Regions from separate parts of the Bacillus sp. FJAT-42376 genome, predicted to be linked through region 3. Evidence: riboswitches for the same ligand, from Rfam matches in the RefSeq annotation. Region 3 holds a riboswitch; each other region holds the start of a gene.
What was found. A riboswitch is a leader RNA that binds a small molecule or an ion and turns the genes downstream of it on or off. The one in region 3 is predicted to bind S-adenosylmethionine.
Positions count from the first base shown of each region.

Region 1: another riboswitch for S-adenosylmethionine. It lies ahead of CEF21_RS08795 (methionine biosynthesis PLP-dependent protein); the one in region 3 lies ahead of CEF21_RS06445 (Na+/H+ antiporter NhaC family protein).
Region 2: another riboswitch for S-adenosylmethionine. It lies ahead of CEF21_RS08860 (M14 family zinc carboxypeptidase); the one in region 3 lies ahead of CEF21_RS06445 (Na+/H+ antiporter NhaC family protein).

Region 1 is NZ_CP033906.1:1,734,317-1,740,147, forward strand. It holds gene CEF21_RS08775 (DUF421 domain-containing protein) at 1-356, opposite strand, end outside; gene CEF21_RS08780 (GNAT family N-acetyltransferase) at 432-854, opposite strand; gene CEF21_RS08785 (YjcG family protein) at 854-1,372, opposite strand; gene CEF21_RS08790 (alpha/beta hydrolase) at 1,405-2,124, opposite strand; SAM riboswitch class I at 2,937-3,046, shown strand; gene CEF21_RS08795 (methionine biosynthesis PLP-dependent protein) at 3,131-4,255, shown strand; gene metC (cystathionine beta-lyase) at 4,242-5,447, shown strand; gene CEF21_RS08805 (hypothetical protein) at 5,526-5,735, opposite strand.
Region 2 is NZ_CP033906.1:1,748,270-1,754,100, forward strand. It holds gene CEF21_RS08860 (M14 family zinc carboxypeptidase) at 1-1,974, opposite strand, end outside; SAM riboswitch class I at 2,057-2,163, opposite strand; gene CEF21_RS08865 (GNAT family N-acetyltransferase) at 2,634-3,182, shown strand; gene CEF21_RS08870 (GNAT family N-acetyltransferase) at 3,209-4,138, shown strand; gene CEF21_RS21240 (hypothetical protein) at 4,200-4,373, opposite strand; gene CEF21_RS08875 (LysR family transcriptional regulator) at 4,373-5,251, opposite strand; gene hpaI (2,4-dihydroxyhept-2-ene-1,7-dioic acid aldolase) at 5,411-5,831, shown strand, end outside.
Region 3 is NZ_CP033906.1:1,256,496-1,262,326, forward strand. It holds gene CEF21_RS06425 (hypothetical protein) at 338-622, opposite strand; gene CEF21_RS06430 (divergent PAP2 family protein) at 812-1,285, shown strand; gene bcaP (branched-chain amino acid transporter BcaP) at 1,538-2,935, shown strand; gene CEF21_RS06440 (DUF3889 domain-containing protein) at 3,008-3,340, shown strand; SAM riboswitch class I at 3,661-3,766, shown strand; gene CEF21_RS06445 (Na+/H+ antiporter NhaC family protein) at 3,874-5,220, shown strand; gene CEF21_RS06450 (hypothetical protein) at 5,289-5,510, opposite strand; gene CEF21_RS06455 (acyltransferase) at 5,712-5,831, shown strand, end outside.

The DNA of each region.
Region 1 (5,831 bases), 480 kb from region 3:
TGCTGAAGCTGATTTAGATCAAGCTTCTCTTTTTTTAGCTGGCTTCTTAAAATCTGTCCGTTCCGAATAATGATGGTCGGACTTCCTTCCATGATTATCCTTGCTTTATTCGATTTCTGGGTCAGCCATTCTATAACGAAAATTAAGAGACCCCAGACAAAAATGGCAAATATAATATCAATAAGTCCAATTTCATCATCATAGACTGCGTTTCCCACCAGTTCGCCTAATACAAGGGCAGATATAAAGTCAAACGTGGTTATTTGTGTAATTTGAGTTTTTCCAAGCAGTCTGGACATTACAAACAATCCAAAAAAGCCAACGACCAGCTCGGCCGTGATCCGGTACATATCCATTGTCATCACCCTTTATAGGTTGCACACGAAAAAAGGTTTTCAATCAAAGAAAAACAGACAGCGTGTCGCTGTCTGTTATGTACGGCTCTTAATCATCGTCACATGGGGGATGCCGGCGTCCATAAAAACTCCGGAACGGACATCATACCCAAGCTTTTCGTAAAAAGGTATGGCTTGCGTCTGGGCATTCAGTTTGAATTTCTCAATGTTGGGAGCAGCAACAATTTCAAGCTCCTTCATAATCAGACTGCCTGCGCCTTTTCCTCGGTGGGAAGGGAGGATGCAGATGCGTTCAAGCTTGCCGTATCCGTCTACTTCACGAATTCTGCCTGTGCCGACCGGCTCGCTTTCGTCGTATAGAACGACATGGACCGATGTTTCTTCATTTTCGTCCACTTCTTCCTCTGCAGGCACTTGCTGTTCTTCTACAAATACCTTCATCCGGATTGAGAAGGCATCCTGCATTTCTTTTTCCGTTTGGACAACTTTTGCGTGCATTAGAGTTCTCCTTTTTCAAGGATAAACGTTTCATAAACCGTCCAGGCACCGTTTTCAAGCTGGTACAGCAGATGGAAACGGTCAATCAGTTCGATGTGATGATTTTCCTGCATTTTCAGCTGTCCTAAAACATCCGCCATCTCCGCATCGGAAAGCTTTTGGCCAATCGTAATGTGAGGGACAAAAGAATACTCAGGCTTGGAATCAAGGGAACCGGAATGCAGCGCGGCGTGAAGGTCCATCAGTTCATCTGTTGGCTCTACCTTCAGGTAAATAACATTGTTAACCGGTGAAAAAGAACTGATTTTCTGCACTTCCAGCTTAATCGGACTGTGGCCGTTGGCAAGAGATCGTAGTTCTTTGGAAATCGCCTTAATTTCTTCATCCGACGCTTCAAACGGAGCCTTAAGCGTCAAATGCGGCGGAATGAGTGCATAGTGAGGGTCATAGCGTTTTCGATAGGAATTCGCCAGATCTTGAAGTTTTTTAGCCGGGAATAAGACAATTCCATATTTCATTTAGGTTCCCTCCAGTAGTAAGGATGATTTAATTAAAACATGGCTTTAAGCGCCTTTGGAAGCAAAGGCTGCCAATGTGTCCATGTGTGGTCCCCATCAAATTCTTCATATGTGTAGGGAAATCCTTTTTTTTCGATCGCTTTTTGCAATAAGCGATTGGGTTCGATGAAATTCTCCACCTTGCCCGCAGTCGTTTTGACTTCTGTTTCTTTTTTGCCGATCTGATGATAGATGGTCATATCAGCACTTGCAGCTGCCTCGGCCGCCTTGAGCACTTGATCATCTACATAAGGTGACTGCATAATTATTTTACCAAATATACTCGGATAGTCGAGGGCTGTCATAAAACCAATGGTCGCTGCGAGAGAATCCCCGATCAGCGCCCGCCCCTGTCCAACCTGGTAAGTTGGAAACTCTCTGTCTAGAAAAGGGACAAGTTCATGGGCAAGAAAGCGTTTATAGGCAGAGAACTTTTCTCCGTCCGGATGGTACTTAGCCCGCCGGTCCTGAACATTCTGATATGGAATTCCGACAATGATCAGGTTTTCCGCATCGCCGTTTTCAAGCAGTGCTTCATATTGCCGGGCAATGCGCCCGAGCCTGAAATAATCCTGTCCATCCTGCGCAATGAGCAAGCTGTATTTATACAGCGGGGAGTAGTTTTTCGGCAAGTATGTAAGGACAGTCAATTCTTCGTTCAATGCTTCTGAGAAAAAAGACGATTCTTTAACGACTCCAGTTTGCTTCTCCACAGTTAAATCCTCCAGATGAATAGATTGATCATGATTAGAATCCGATTCTGCGCCTGGCTCCGGCCGTTTGCTTCTTTGGGGCTGCAGGACAGGACGCCGCGCTTTTAGCAGAACTTCTATACTAGAAGCGCCCTGCGCATTTGGAATATGACGGATAAGATGTTTGTACTAAGTTTTTGCGTCTAGCTCCGGCCGCTAGCCGTTCGGCCGCTTCGCTTCTTCTGTCAGGGCAAAAAGCGCCCTTCTGTCAGAAGCTCCACCGTCTTTCACGGCTGGGCAAGCGCCCTACGCTTTAGGAGTATAACGGATAAGTGTTTGTACTAAGTTTTTGCGTCTAGCTCCGGCGCCTAGCCCCTCGAGGTCATAAGCCACTCAACCTGCGAAAGGAAAAACGCCTTTCTCCGGCTGATTGTCTTATGCTTGTCGGGGGCCTGCAGGAGGCAGGTCAGTTCTGCGTTGCGGCAGGACGCCGCGCACTTAGCAGAACATCCTTCCTAAAAGCGCCTCCGCTTTAGGAGTATAACGGATAAGATGTTTGTACTGAGTTTTTGCGTCTAGCTCCGGGCGCTAGCCGTTCGGCCGCTTCGCTTCTTCTGTCAGGGCAAAAAGCGCCCTTCGGTCAGAAGCTCCACCGTCTCTCACGGCTGGGCAAGCGCCCTCCGCTTTTAATTTGTATTCGCTTCCACTTATTTTATCATGATTCGGCAAAAAATGCTGTTGCGGAGAAAATGGGGAAAGTTTGCATGAAAGGCTTGTCAAATTCATAGAATTGCGTTAAGGTTATACAAAATTCATATATTTCCGATTATTTATTCTTATCCAGAGAGGTGGAGGGACTGGCCCTGCGAAACCTCAGCAACCGGCAGAACGCTTTATGCGTGCCAAGGTGCTAAATCCAGCAAGCGAGCTTGGGAGATGAGAAGAAGAACTGTTCAGCGACAAGCCTTCTTCTTATTTTAGAGGAAGGCTTTTTGAATTTCTATTTTTCAGAAACGAGGGTGTAAAAATGACAAAACATACAGAAACGATTCTGGCTCAAATTGGAAACCGCAGTGAACAGACCACGGGCGCTGTCAATCCTCCTATCTATTTAACGACTGCTTACCGGCACGCTGGCATTGGGGAATCGACCGGTTTTGATTACATCCGGACCGGCAATCCGACCCGTGCCATTGCCGAGAAAGCACTGGCTGACCTTGAAGGGGGAGATCAGGGCTTTGCTTTCAGCTCTGGAATGGGCGCGATCCAAACGATTATGGCCCTGTTTAAAACCGGAGATGATTTGATTGTTTCCTCCGATATTTATGGAGGAACGTACCGGCTGTTTGAACAGGAATGGCGGAAATACGGCTTAACTTTCCAATATGATACGTTTACTGACCTGGGGGATACAGAGGCCCGGATTCTGCCAAATACAAAAGCGATTTTTCTGGAGACACCGACGAATCCGCTTATGCAGGAGGCAGACATTGCAGCGGTGGCTGAAGTAGCGAAGCGCCATGGTTTGCTTTTGATCGTGGACAACACGTTCTACACACCGGTTATTCAGCAGCCGATTAAGAGCGGAGCGGACATTGTCATCCACAGTGCGACTAAATACCTCGGGGGACACAATGATCTCCTTGCCGGGATCGTGGTAGCGAAAGGGCAGGAGCTTTGTGCGGAACTCGCTTCCCATCATAATGCGATCGGCGCGGTTCTCGCACCGTTTGATTCGTGGCTATTGATCAGGGGGTTAAAAACGCTCGCGCTTCGGATGAGGCAGCATGAACAGAATGCAGCTGAAATAGCCGGATTCCTGGAAGAAGCCCCGGAGGTAACCGATGTGCTTTACCCGGGCCGGGGAGGCATGCTGTCGTTCCGGATCGCGAAAGAGGAATGGGTGAATCCTTTTTTGAAACAGTTGAAAACGATCACCTTCGCTGAAAGTTTAGGCGGGGTTGAGAGTTTAATGACGTATCCAGCCACTCAAACGCATATGGATATACCGGAAGAAATACGTACGGCAAACGGTGTCTGTAACCGGCTTCTGCGCTTCTCGGTCGGAATCGAGCACGCAGAAGATCTGATAGCCGATTTAAAGCAGGCATTCCAGGCTGTGAAGGAGGAGGAAAAAATTGAGCAATACTGATTGGTCCATCCAGACAAAGCTGCTGCACAATAGCCATAAGACAGATAAGGAAACGGGAGGGGTCAGTGTCCCCGTCCACTTATCATCCACCTTCCACCAGTCCGATTTTGATCAGTTCGGTAAATACGATTACGCACGCTCCGGGAACCCGACGAGAGAAGTGCTTGAAAATGCGATTGCCGACCTTGAGGGCGGTACGCGGGGATTTGCTTTTTCATCCGGAATGAGCGCAATCTCGACCGCATTCCTTTTGCTGTCAAAAGGGGATCATGTTCTGGTTACTGAGGACGTATACGGAGGAACGTACCGCATGGTCACAGAGGTGCTGAGCCGGTTTGGCATTGAGTATACGTTTGTGGATATGACGGATCTTCATAACGTGGCATCCAAAATCCGTCCGAATACAAAGGTCATATACATGGAGACTCCATCCAATCCTTTGCTGAAAATTACCGATATTCAAGGAATCGTTAAGCTTGCGAAAGCAAATGACTGTCTAACATTCCTGGATAATACGTTTTTAACCCCTGCTCTGCAGCGTCCGCTTGGGCTCGGAGTCGACATTGTCCTTCACAGCGCCACGAAGTTTTTAGCGGGACACAGTGATGTCGTCGCGGGACTTGCAGTCGTGAATGATGAAGAACTCGGGAATCAGCTGTACAAACTGCAGAATTCGTTTGGGGCCATTCTCGGTGCCCAGGATTCGTGGCTTGTGCTGAGAGGCTTAAAAACCCTCCATGTACGGCTGAAGCAATCGACCGAGTCGGCTCATAAACTGGCTGCATTCTTATCCAGGCACCCGGCGGTGGAGGAAGTCTATTATCCGGGATTGTCCTTCCACCCCGGCTGCTCTGTCCAGCGCTATCAGGCGGAAGGGCCGGGCGCGGTGCTTTCCTTTAAGCTAACCGATGAAGATGCGGTCCGAAAGCTCGTTCAAAACGTCCAGCTTCCTGTGTTTGCGGTGAGCTTGGGGGCGGTAGAGACGATTCTCTCCTATCCGGCCAAAATGTCCCATGCGGCTATGCCGAGAGAGGAGCGCTATGCAAGAGGGATTACAGATGGGCTTCTCCGTGTGAGCGTTGGGCTGGAAAAGGCGGAGGATTTAATTCAGGACTTCGGTGCGGCGCTTGATCTGCTGCCGAAGACGAAGCCTTTGCCGTATGCAAGGCTGCAGGGCAGCGGGCGCGGATGAGGAGCTGCTGAGCAGAATAAGGAAAAGAGGCAGCCGGGCGGGCTGCCTCTTCTTATGGGTTCACGGAGCATCTGCTCGTTATCTGGACTCTTTTGGCGGCTGGCATACATCGCATTTACGCTGGTTATTGTTTTTGAATTTCGTAAATGTTTTTTCGAATTCGTTTCCGCAGGCGCATTTAAATTGCAGCTTTTGTGAAAAGCCGTGATATTCCGCTGTCAGAAGCGTGCTTTCCGAATTTTTCTCAACAAATTCCCGAATCTTACTGATTGTCCACCGTTTATTCATTCTCTTACACCTCCATATTTAATCGAAAGGCGGAGGCTTTTCTCTGCATCCGTTTCATTAAAAAGTTTTCCTTCAGCTGGCTGTCTCATTATATCA
Region 2 (5,831 bases), 490 kb from region 3:
TGCTCCGATTGCGATGAAATGGCCATCCTGTTCGACAAACTGCTTGATCTGTCCGTTAAACCTTTTCAGTTCCTCTTCATCGGTTAAACCGAATTCTTTATTGGCTTCGCTGAGCCTATAGGATGTAAGGCTGGCGCTTCCGCTGTAAATAAAGGTATCAAAGCCATTTAATCCATTATTGGCTACATCTCTCGGATGAACTTCCGACACTTGGAATCCAAGCCGTTCGAGGGCGAGCTTTGTGCCTGAATGGGACTGGACTTTGCCCAGACCGCCATCCTTTAAGATCGCAACTCTGTGCTTTTTAAGCGGGATGGCATCTTTAGGGACTGCTTTGGTGCGTAAGGTTAATCCTGATACCTGAACCGCTCTCTGAATCGCTTTCCCTTTTTCCGCAGCGTAAAAATTTCCTTCGTTATCCTTTTTGACGGAAACGCCCTGATCAATAAGAGAGTTCACAAGGCGGACCGCATTTACAGATGTATTCGGAATGGAGTAGGGTCCTTTGCCAATGAGTTTTCCGCGGACATTTTCCTCCCGAACTTCTTTCGTTTGGACGTTCACATCCTCCTGGCTTTTGATGGCATCAAAGCCCCAAAGCTCAGAGAGATTCCAGGCGGAAATGTCGTACATAGCGTCAATATCGTTTGTAATGTCTTCACCGTCCCATAAGAACGCATTAGCCAAGCCGGCCTTTGCCTGGTTAAGATCCACAATATACGTTCCTTTTTCATAGCGCTTTCCATCTGCGCGAAATGGCTTAGCCGCCTGCTCCACTTTCACATCATTTTTAAGTAAGTGCTGGACAACCTTTTGCACCGCGCTGTTATCCTTTTTATTTTCCGGGATGATGTAGCTGTCAGGATAAAAGCCATCTTTATTGTTCGGATGCTCCCCCTTGACTCCGCGGTCAAACACTTCAAGCTGGTCTTGAAGCATGGCCTGTTTATTCTGTAAAGCGAACTCCAGGGCCCCATTCACAGCATCGACCTGCCATTTCACTCCGTCCCAGTCATTTGTCGGTGCTTCCAATGTATAGCCCAGGCCGCCATGAAGCATAGCATAAGCCGGGGTGTAAATAGGAGGGTAGACATCCCAGCCGGATTTTGAATCTCTTAATGGGATGTGAGTGCCTTCCAGTGTTTTGTACAATTCGGTCTCATAGTGATCTCTTTCGCTGACAATATTCGATTCCATCGCTTCTGCCTGCTGATTCATCCACTTATAAAGCAAATCGTATTCGTAATTCGGGTTATGAGGGGGTGTACCCGGAAGAATCAATCCCGGATGCTTTGCTTCCCCGCGTTGCCTGACATAACCGTGAAGATCAAGAAGAACGAGAGGGTTGAGCTCGGCGATTTGCTTAACGGCCGCTTCCGTTTCAGGCTGGGACTGGGTCACGAAATCACGGTTCAGATCAATTCCGTTTCCGTTAAAGCGGGTAGCATCGACACGTCCGTCAGGATTCGCGTCCACATTGATAATCAGTGTGAAGTTCTTCAGTATCTCCTTAGTTTCCTGATCATTCTTAAATCCATACCGTTCAATTAACCGGAGCGCTGCATCTGTTCCGACAAATTCGGTTCCATGAATGGAGGCATGAATCAAAATCGGGGGCTTAATATCCGGATTGGCTTTCAGGTAGCGCTGCGCTTTTTCCGGATTTTCTCTCATGAGTTTCCGCAATCCCTTGTACTTAAGTTCACTCTGCTTAGACTTGCTGTCTGAAATGGTGACCGTGTACAAATTTTTGCCGGTGGAAGATTTTCCTGTAATGTCCAATTGAACTCGGCTGCTTTGCTTTTCATAGGACTCCAGTTTGCTTCTAAGAGCATCATACGTTATGTAGTCATATTGTTCTGAATTGAAAAGACTCTGCTTTCGTTCAGTCTCCCCGGCCAGTGCTTGAGCGGGAAGAAGACTTCCCAGTAGACTTGCGCTCAGTAAAACGGATAAAATCGGCTTCTTCTTCATTTCTTTCCTCCTAAAATTTTTACAACACAGAAAAGCCTCTTTCCGGATAAGAAAGAGGCTTTGCACACAAAGGGATCCCTCTCTCTTATCTGTCAGCGTAATCGCTGCAAGAATTAGCACCGTATTGACCATGGTCAACCGGTTGCCGGGCTTCATAGGGCTTGTCCCTCCGCCTGCTCTTGATAAAAGAGTTTTCGTATTGAATTAGTTTGAATTATAGAGGATTTTAACAGCGCGTCAATATGAAAATAGGAAAATGATTCTTTGTGTTTAGGAGAAAATGGTAAAATAGGAACAGGTTATGGAGAAGGAAGATTACATGAATACAATCTTTAGTTTTATTTTACCCCCTCAACTTAATGATTGTTACTAGCTATATAACATTGAAAATTGAAGTGAAATATTGTTTCCTTCCGGCTTTGATTCTTCCTGCTGCCGTTTTTTCTAAATTTAGAAGGATTCGGGCCGGTCCTATCCAGCAAATACTTTTCTAGTGCTCTTTTACTTGGAGCAATCGTAAATGGAATGACGGCTCTAATCATGAGGAAAAGCTGAAATCGTATCGAGTAGTGCCCTTTACAAAAGAATATATTGCCCGATCAGCAGGAATACCCTTAATATGGAAAGGTGAAGTGAACGAATGAAGATAGGAGAATCCCATGATAATAAAGAATCGGTTATTTGAGGTGAAAGGCCTTACCTATTCAATCAGGTCTGCTATGCATGAAGATGCTGGGATGCTCTCCAAGGTAAGAGTCCGCATTGATGGAGAAACAGAAAATATGGATAGGGAACAGGGAGAGGGATTGATCGACGAAGCAGGCTTTGAACGGCTGATTAAGAATGATACGGAAATGCCCGGCCATTTGTTTTTAGTGGCCGAGGTGGAGGGGGAGATTGTCGGATTTTCAAGGTGTGAAGGAAATCAGCTGAAAAGATCCTCACACAAAGCAGAATTCGGAGTGGGCGTGCTGAAGGACTTCTGGGGGTACGGGATTGGCGTGAATCTATTAAAAGAATCGATTGCCTGGGCCGACTCCAATGGGATCAAGAAAATGAACTTAAATGTACTGGAAACGAATGACCGGGCGATAAAGATTTACAGCAGTCTCGGATTTGAAACAGAAGGTGTTTTAAAAAAGGATAAGCTTTTATCAGACGGCAAATTCTACAGCACCATCCTTATGGGAAGATGGAATGGGTCATAATCCAAAACAGGGAGATTAATAGAAATATGTCCAATATAACGATCAAAAGAGCTTCCCTATCGGACGCTGAAACGCTGACAAACATCATGAAGGCAACCTTTGATGCAGAAGCAAAGAGGTGGCTGAGGGAAGAGGAACCTATCATAGATTACAATATTCAGCCGCCGGGATATCAATCCATACATATGACTGAATACAGTATCCGTGAGTTAGTCTATTACAAAATCCTCGCAGATGAAATGATAGCAGGCGGATTGATTATGACAATCGCAGGCGATTTGCACGCGAGAATTGACCGTATTTTTGTAAGCACTTCCTTGCAGGGGAGGGGAATCGGATCGATTGCTCTTAAATTGGCCGAAGAGGCGTACCCGCAGGTATCTTCCTGGGAGCTGGAAACATCCAGCAGGCAGCTGAATAATCATTATTTTTATGAAAAAGCGGGTTTTGAAAGAGCGTATGAATCTGAGGATGAATTCTGTTATGAAAAACGGAAGGAGTCATCTAATCATTCGAAAGCCACTCAAAATCAGGATCTGTCAGGAACACATTATGAAAGCTGCGGGATGGACGAAAGTGATTTCTTTAAGGTGAATTTAGCCGGCAGCTCCGTCAGCAACAGCAATGTGATGAACACTCATTTCAGTAATTGCAATTTGAGCCAGTCCAGGTTTCAAAACATTAATTTCAGAAACAGCCTGCTCGCAGATTTAAATTTGTCCGGCAGCCGGATCGACCATGTAACGATGGGCGGGGTTCAGTTTAAGGATACGAGCCTTGAAGAGAATCAGCAGCCTGTCACATTTGAACGATGTGACCTGAAAGGCAGCCGCTTTATGGAGTGCAATCTGCAGGAGGTGGAGATTCAGCAAAGCGATTTGGAAGGTATGAGGATCAATGGGATTTCGGTGAAGGAATTGTTTGATGTGTATGAAAAGGCTGTAAAACACACCTGATTTGGGGTGTGTTTTTTTGTGGAGGGAATGGCGTTGCACTGACCCCCGCTCCTCTACCGTACTAAACCTCCGTCCCCGCTCTCTGCAAGCTCTTGTCCACCATCCTTTTAGCACAGTTTTCCTCTGACCCCCGATACGGTGCTGTATTGGGGGTCAGTGCAAACCAAACCGATAATGGAACAATCGCCCCAATCGCCCACCCCGCCCAATCACTCCAAACAGCTCCACCCCTCATCACCTTCCCTCCCCAACAAACGTCTCCCGAAACCTTACCGCTTTCTTCGTTAATGACCGGTCCTTCAGCCAAATCAGCGCACAATCGGAAAGAATGGCCGCATCCTGTATACGGACGGCTTTTAGTCCGGAATTTGGGAATGCGAGCAACGCAGATTCAGGAAGCATGGCGGCGCCGACTCCTTCGCGGACTAAGGACATCAGCATGGCCGCGTCCGGGCATTGGCAGACAATTTGAGGGGTCAAGCCTTTCTTGTGAAAGGCATTCAGCACGAGCTCATACAATCCGATGCCGCTGACCCGGTGGAGCAGAAGGAGAGGGAGGTCTGACAAATCTTTCATACAAATGGTGCTTTCTATGGGCCAGTGGTCAGGTACGATCGCTGCAAACGGATCTTTGGATAGCGGGAGATGATGAAAGTCATGTAAATCGAGCGGCATGCGGATCAGAGCAAGTTCGATTTGCCGGCTGCGGACGTCCTCTGCCAGCCGGAAGGAGTCTCCTTCGTGCAGGCGGAACGAGACGTTTGGATATTGTTCCCGGAAGAAGCGGATCCGCTCGGGGATATAGGAAAAGCATGTTTTCACAGAGCCGATTGACAGAAGTCCGGTCAGGCCTTCTCCGGCTTCCTTTACCTCAGAGACAGCCGCCTCCATTTGGAGGAGAAGCGAGCGGGCCCGTTCGTAAAGGATGGTTCCGGCATCAGTTAGCTCCATTTTTTTACCGTTCCGCTCCAGCAGCAGCACGCCGAGCTCCTCTTCAAGGGATTTGAGCTGATAGCTTAACGGTGGCTGGGCCATGTGCAGTTTTTTGGCTGCGCGTGTCACCTGTCCTTCTTCCGCGATGGTACAGAAATAGCGGAGCTGTTTAATGTCCAACGGGCTCACCCTTCCATACTTTTTTTGTATCGAATGCCTAGTTTTTATGTATTTTCCATCTATAGTAGCACATGATAGATTGGATTTGTAAGCGTTTTCAAATTAATCTGAAAACAAGTGGACCCGGATGAAAGTATTTATAAAAAGGAGAGAGTGCATGTGGCTGGATTTGAAGAAGCAAAGAAGAGATTAAGAGGTTCTATTGCACCGGTCATCACCCCGTTTCACGAAGATGGATCGATTGATTTTCAAACACTAGAAAAGCTGATCGACTGGCATATTGAGAGCGGAAGCCACGGGATTTCTGTGACGGGTACAACGGGGGAACCAAGTTCTCTGACTGTCGAAGAACGTGTTCAGGTAATGGATATTGCAGCAAAGACGGTCAGCAAGCGGGTTCCTTTTGTACCGGGTACGGGATCGGCGAATTATGAAGAGACTCTGTATTTAACGAAAAAGGCTCAGGAACTTGGTGCAGATGCCGCCATGGTGATTGTGCCTTACTACAATAAGCCATCCCAGCATGCTCTCTATAAACATTTCAAAACAGTGGCGGAATCGGTTGATATTCCGATTATTA
Region 3 (5,831 bases):
ATTGGTACGGACAAGATAAGGATGGGAGCGGCCGGAAAAGGAGCGGGGACGGCTAAATAACGTAGACCAATGGACAGAAAAATTGGAACGTACAAATTAAGGATGGGAACGGCCAGAAAAGGAGCGGGAATGGCTAAATAAGGTGACGGAACGGCTGAATCACGTGTCCCAACGGACAGAAAAATTGGAACGGACAAATTAAGAATGGGAACGACCAGAAAAGGAGCGGGAATGGCTAAATAAGGTGACGGAACGGCTGAATAACAGGCACCAACGGACAGATAAACTGGAACGGACAAATTAAGAATGGCGACGGCCAGAAAGGGAGCGAGAATGGCTAAAAAGAGGAACGAATTGGATAAATAACGTGTCCCAACGGACAGATAAACTGGAACGGACAAATTAAGAATGGCGAGAGCCAAAAAGGAGCGGGAATGGCTAAATAAGGGGACGGAACGGCTAAATAACGGGCACCAACGGACAGATAAACTGGAACGGACAAATTAAGAATGGCGACGGCCAGAAAAGGAGCGGGAACGGCTAAAAAGAAGAAAGGAACGGCTAAATAACGGGCATCGCCGGACAGAATATAATCCGGCGTCCCGGCCAAATTATGGATCAAGCGTGCTCCATTAGTCTCTTTGCATAGCAGGTTGAACAGGGCTTTCCTGCAGGATATCATCCTCATCTTTAACTGGCATAGTGCAACTCAAGAAATAATAAGAATTTTAACCTTGCCTATATTCGGGTATAAGACATATTGGAACGTGTATAGCTGCCGCGGAACAGTCTAAAACTAAACTCACGCGAGGTGAAGAAATTGATTAGAAATCGAGGAATATTGACCGCTTTATCTGCAATAGGGATTGCACAAGGATTAAAGATTTTTGGCCATAAACGGCTGACCGGCAAATGGGATTGGCGGCCGGTATTTTCAACGGGGGGGATGCCGAGTTCCCACTCTGCAGGTGTTTCTTCACTGGCTACATATGTAGCAGCTAAAAACGGAAGCAGCTCGATTGAGACGGCGTTAGCCGTTATATTCGGCGTAATCGTAATGTATGATGCACAGGGGATCAGGCGTCATACAGGTGAGATTGCGAAGCTTGTGAATGATATTGATGAAGATATTGAGGTCCTTTCCGGTCATTTTCCGGGACTTGGGCATGTAAAGCAGAAAGAGGAGCTTAATGAGCTTTTGGGGCACCAGCCTGAAGAGGTTGCCTATGGGGCTTTGCTTGGAATTGTCATCGGGCTCATCAGTGCAAAAACTGAATCGGAATAAGGAAAAGCCGGCAGATGCCGGCTTTTTCCTATAGTATTTTTATTATTGGAAGATGGTTGACGGGCAATGACCATCCCTATAGAGAAAATGCCGTTTTGTTCAGTAAATCTGCTTCTCTGTGCAGAATTGGGATTTGTCTTAATAAATTAAATTTTCAAAAAACGGTTGATTTTTCGACATCATTCGATTAAATTAAGGATATCTCAAAAATTATGTAAATATTTCAGAATATTTTGAACAGCGGGTGATTGGATGAGTGTATTCAGGAAAAAATCGATTGATCAAATTATCAGAGATTCAGGAAGTAAAGGGGTGTCCCTGAATAAAACGCTTGGAGCGTTTGACCTGACGATGCTCGGGATTGGAGCCATTATCGGGACTGGAATTTTCGTATTAACAGGGGTGGCCGCGGCCGAGCATGCGGGGCCTGCATTGGTTTTATCATTTATTTTGGCCGGTATTGCCTGTGCATTTGCAGCATTGTGCTATGCTGAATTTGCTTCAAGTGTCCCGGTTTCCGGAAGTGCTTATACATACAGCTATGCAACATTCGGGGAATTGATGGCTTGGATATTGGGCTGGGATTTGCTGCTGGAGTACGGTCTTGCCTCTGCTGCGGTTGCAAGCGGATGGTCCGGCTATTTCCAGGGATTGCTGGCCGGATTCGGCCTTCATCTTCCAACAGCCCTGACCAGTGCGTATTCACCCGAAAATGGAACGTATTTTGATATTACGGCAGTTGTGATTGCCTTTTTAATTACCTTCCTTCTGACAAAGGGAGTAAGAGAGTCAGTGCGCCTTAATGCTATAATGGTGATTCTTAAAATCGTCGTCGTGCTTCTTTTCATCGCAGTGGGAGTCTGGTACGTAAAACCGGATAATTGGACACCGTTTATGCCATTCGGTTTCTCAGGAGTTGCTGCAGGTGCAGCGACGGTATTCTTTGCCTATATTGGATTTGATGCCGTATCCTCTGCAGCCGAAGAAGTAAAGAATCCGCAGAAGAACATGCCGATTGGGATTATCGCTTCCCTTGCGGTATGTACAGTCCTATATATTGTAGTTTCCGGAATTCTGACGGGGATTGTTCCTTATACAGAGCTTAATGTGAAAAATCCTGTTGCTTTTGCGCTAAATTATATTAATCAGGATTGGGTAGCAGGTTTAATCTCGATTGGTGCCATTGCCGGAATGACGACGGTTCTTCTCGTGATGATGTACGGCCTGTCCCGTCTGTTTTATGCGATCAGCCGTGACGGACTGCTCCCGAATGGACTGTCGAAAATTAATAAAAAGACAAAGACGCCGGTTAAAACGACTTATCTTGGATGTGTGCTTGTTTCCATTTTTGCGGGCTTCATTCCCCTGGATGAACTCGCTAATCTGACAAGCATCGGTACTCTTTTCGCTTTCATGTCCGTTTCCATTGGAATCCTTGTTCTTCGATCATCCGGACAAGGCAATCAGGGCGGCTTCAGAACCCCGCTCGTGCCGCTTGTCCCGATTTTAGCATTTGTATCCTGTGCGTATTTGATGCTTCAGCTTCAAAAACAGACATGGATTGCCTTTGTCATCTGGCTTGCAATCGGATTGGTCGTTTATTTTGCCTACGGAAAAAAACACAGCTTGCTGAATAAAAAAACTGGATAAAAAAGGCGTGCGCAAGCACGGCTTTTTTTTCTGTTTTGCGCCACCCTAAAAGAAAAAGGGATGTGCTGCACAATGAAAAAATGGATATCCTGCTGTCTGATTACCGCAGTATTAGCAGGGATAGCAGAACCAGGGGCTGCATATGCCCAAACGCATCAGCAGGAACCGGCCTATGCAAAATGGTCAAGGATTGCCATCATGGAGGCGAAAAAGAAGTATCCGGATGCGAAGCTGCTCGATTATTTGCATATTGGTCAGGAAGATACCGGTACAGGGACAGTCAAAGAGAAGTTTAAGTTATGGGTGCGGCAGGGTACAAAAGAGTTCGGCTTATATGTAACCGTTGAGTATGATCCAAAGACACAGAAAGTGAAAAAAATTGATTTTAAAGAATCTGACCGCTGACAGGCTGGATTCAAAGGTCCGAAACACAGGATTTTGCAAATCCTGTGTTTGGGCATGCATTAGAACTCATTTTTTTTTAAAAGCGTAAAGAAGTGTTGAAAAAGAGTGGTAAAAAAAGTAAGTCGAGGTAAAGGGTATACGTGAAGTGTGGAATCGTATATCTTTTTATGATAGCATTGTAAGGGTTTTCCTAATGTTTTATCAATCCAAATGTTTTTTCAGGAAAGTAAAAAGAGGGAGATTTTTGTTTGACATTTTTTGCGGCAGCCAGTAAGGTAGTAAAAGATTGTTTTTGAAAACCCCCATAAATTGATTCCAACTTCTTATCATGAGAGGCGGAGGGACTGGCCCTGCGATGCCTCGGCAGCGGACTTATTAAGAGTGCTGTGCCAAATCCAGCAAGCTTCCATGCTTGGAAGATAAGAAGAGTGTCCTGACCATTGTGTATTAAGGCCTCTTCTTAAAAGGATAAGAAGGGGTCTTTTTTATAGCTTGAAAAAAAGGGAAAACAGAATTGTTGTGAGGTGGAGAACATGGATAGAAAGAATGGATTGAAAGCAAATCCGGTGGCCTTATTGCCATTGATGATTTTCATAGCGCTGTTTATTTTAGCCGGTGTGATTACGGGCGACTTCTACAAGCTTCCGATGGTAGTGGCGATCCTTGTTGCCGTTGCTGCTGCACTGTTTATGAATCGAAAGGAAAATCTGACGTCAAAGGTTGAACGGTTCGCCAAAGGGGCAGGGCATCCGGATATTATGATTATGGTCTTTATCTATATTCTTGCCGGTGCGTTCTCTGAAGCGGCAAAGGGAATGGGAGCAGTTGAATCAACCGTTAATCTTGCGTTAACGTACTTCCCTCAAAGTTTCCTTGTTGTCGGGTTGTTTATTATCGCTGCTTTTGTTTCTCTATCAATGGGAACTTCAATGGGGACAATCGCAGCCCTCGGACCGATTGCTGCAGGAATAAGCGGCGAAACAGAAATTCCAGTCGCTCTTGCGGTTGCATCCGTTATCGGAGGCGCGATGTTTGGGGATAACCTGTCCTTTATCTCCGATACGACCATTGCTGCGGTCCGGACACAGAAGACCGAGATGCTGGACAAGTTTAAGACGAACTTTTTCATCGTGCTTCCCGCAGCGATTGTTACAGCTGTTATTCTGATCATCATTTCGCTTGGAATGAACTCAGCGGTTGAGCCGAAGGATTTCAGTTTCGTTAAAATGCTTCCTTACCTCGGAGTTCTCATTGCAGCTCTCGCTGGATTAAACGTTGTAGCTGTTCTTGGTGGAGGGATTGTTTTGACCGGAATCATCGGGCTTGCGGATGGAAGCTTCAGCCTTCTGTCCTTTTCTCAAACGATGATGAAGGGGATCTCTGGAATGTCCGAGCTTATCATCCTATCTGTTCTGATTGGCGGAATGGTTGAAATCATTAAGCATAACGGCGGGATTGATTTCCTTCTTAATGCAATGACGAAAAACATCCGTACAAAAAAAGGAGCGGAGTTTGGCATAGCCGGACTTGTCAGTGCGACAAATCTATCGACTGCCAACAACACCATCTCGATTATTACAGCCGGTCCGCTGGCTAAAAATATTGCGGATCAGTATGACATCGATAGAAGAAAATCTGCCAGCATCCTGGATATTTTCTCCTGCAGCGTGCAGGGACTGATTCCATATGGTGCGCAAATGCTTGCAGGTGCCCAGCTTGTTAAAGCTTCTCCTTTAAGCATTCTGCCATATACCTTCTATCCGATGCTTACACTTCTATGCGGAATTTTAGCCATTGCCTTCGGTTTGCCGAGACTGAAACCGAAAGCAGGAAGCAAAAAAACGGATGCCGGCAAACTGGAAGAGAACTATACGAATTAATGGGAAACGGGGCTGTAGCCTCATTAAACTTATAACAGGGAGACGCTTCTAAGCGTTTCCCTGTTTTTTTACGAGTAAAGAAGCGGGACAGGTATCGGATGCTTTGCTCCCTCCAGTACGAGCAGCCGGAAATCAGCCAAATCAAACACGAAGTCTGCCTGTAGGAATGTTACAAAAAAAGAAGGTTCGCTAAATTTCGACAGAATTTGCGTGCTGCTTTCTCCGCTTCTTGTAAACCCTTGATTTACCGCCATTCTGCCTTTTTCAGCAATTAATGACAATAACACCATTTTAAAGCCATCTTAGTTAAGAGATGACTTTTTGCTTACGCGCTATTTGTGTGAGTTAGCGCTTACAAGTTCCGTTTCTCTATCTTAAGGCCTTATGTCCAAAACTGGACCAAAGATGGCTTTTGATGGAACAGCCCCATTTCGCTTTCGTTTACGATTAAAATAATGGAGGAGTTATTTTTATATAAAGGAGCGATTGATATGGCAAAAGAGGCTGGCAAGAAAAGCGGTAAATCGTATTTGTTTGAAATTCATTTCCTGCGTGCTTTCGCTTGTTTAGCGGTTGTGGCGGTACATGTGTCTGCGACAAATTCCGGTATG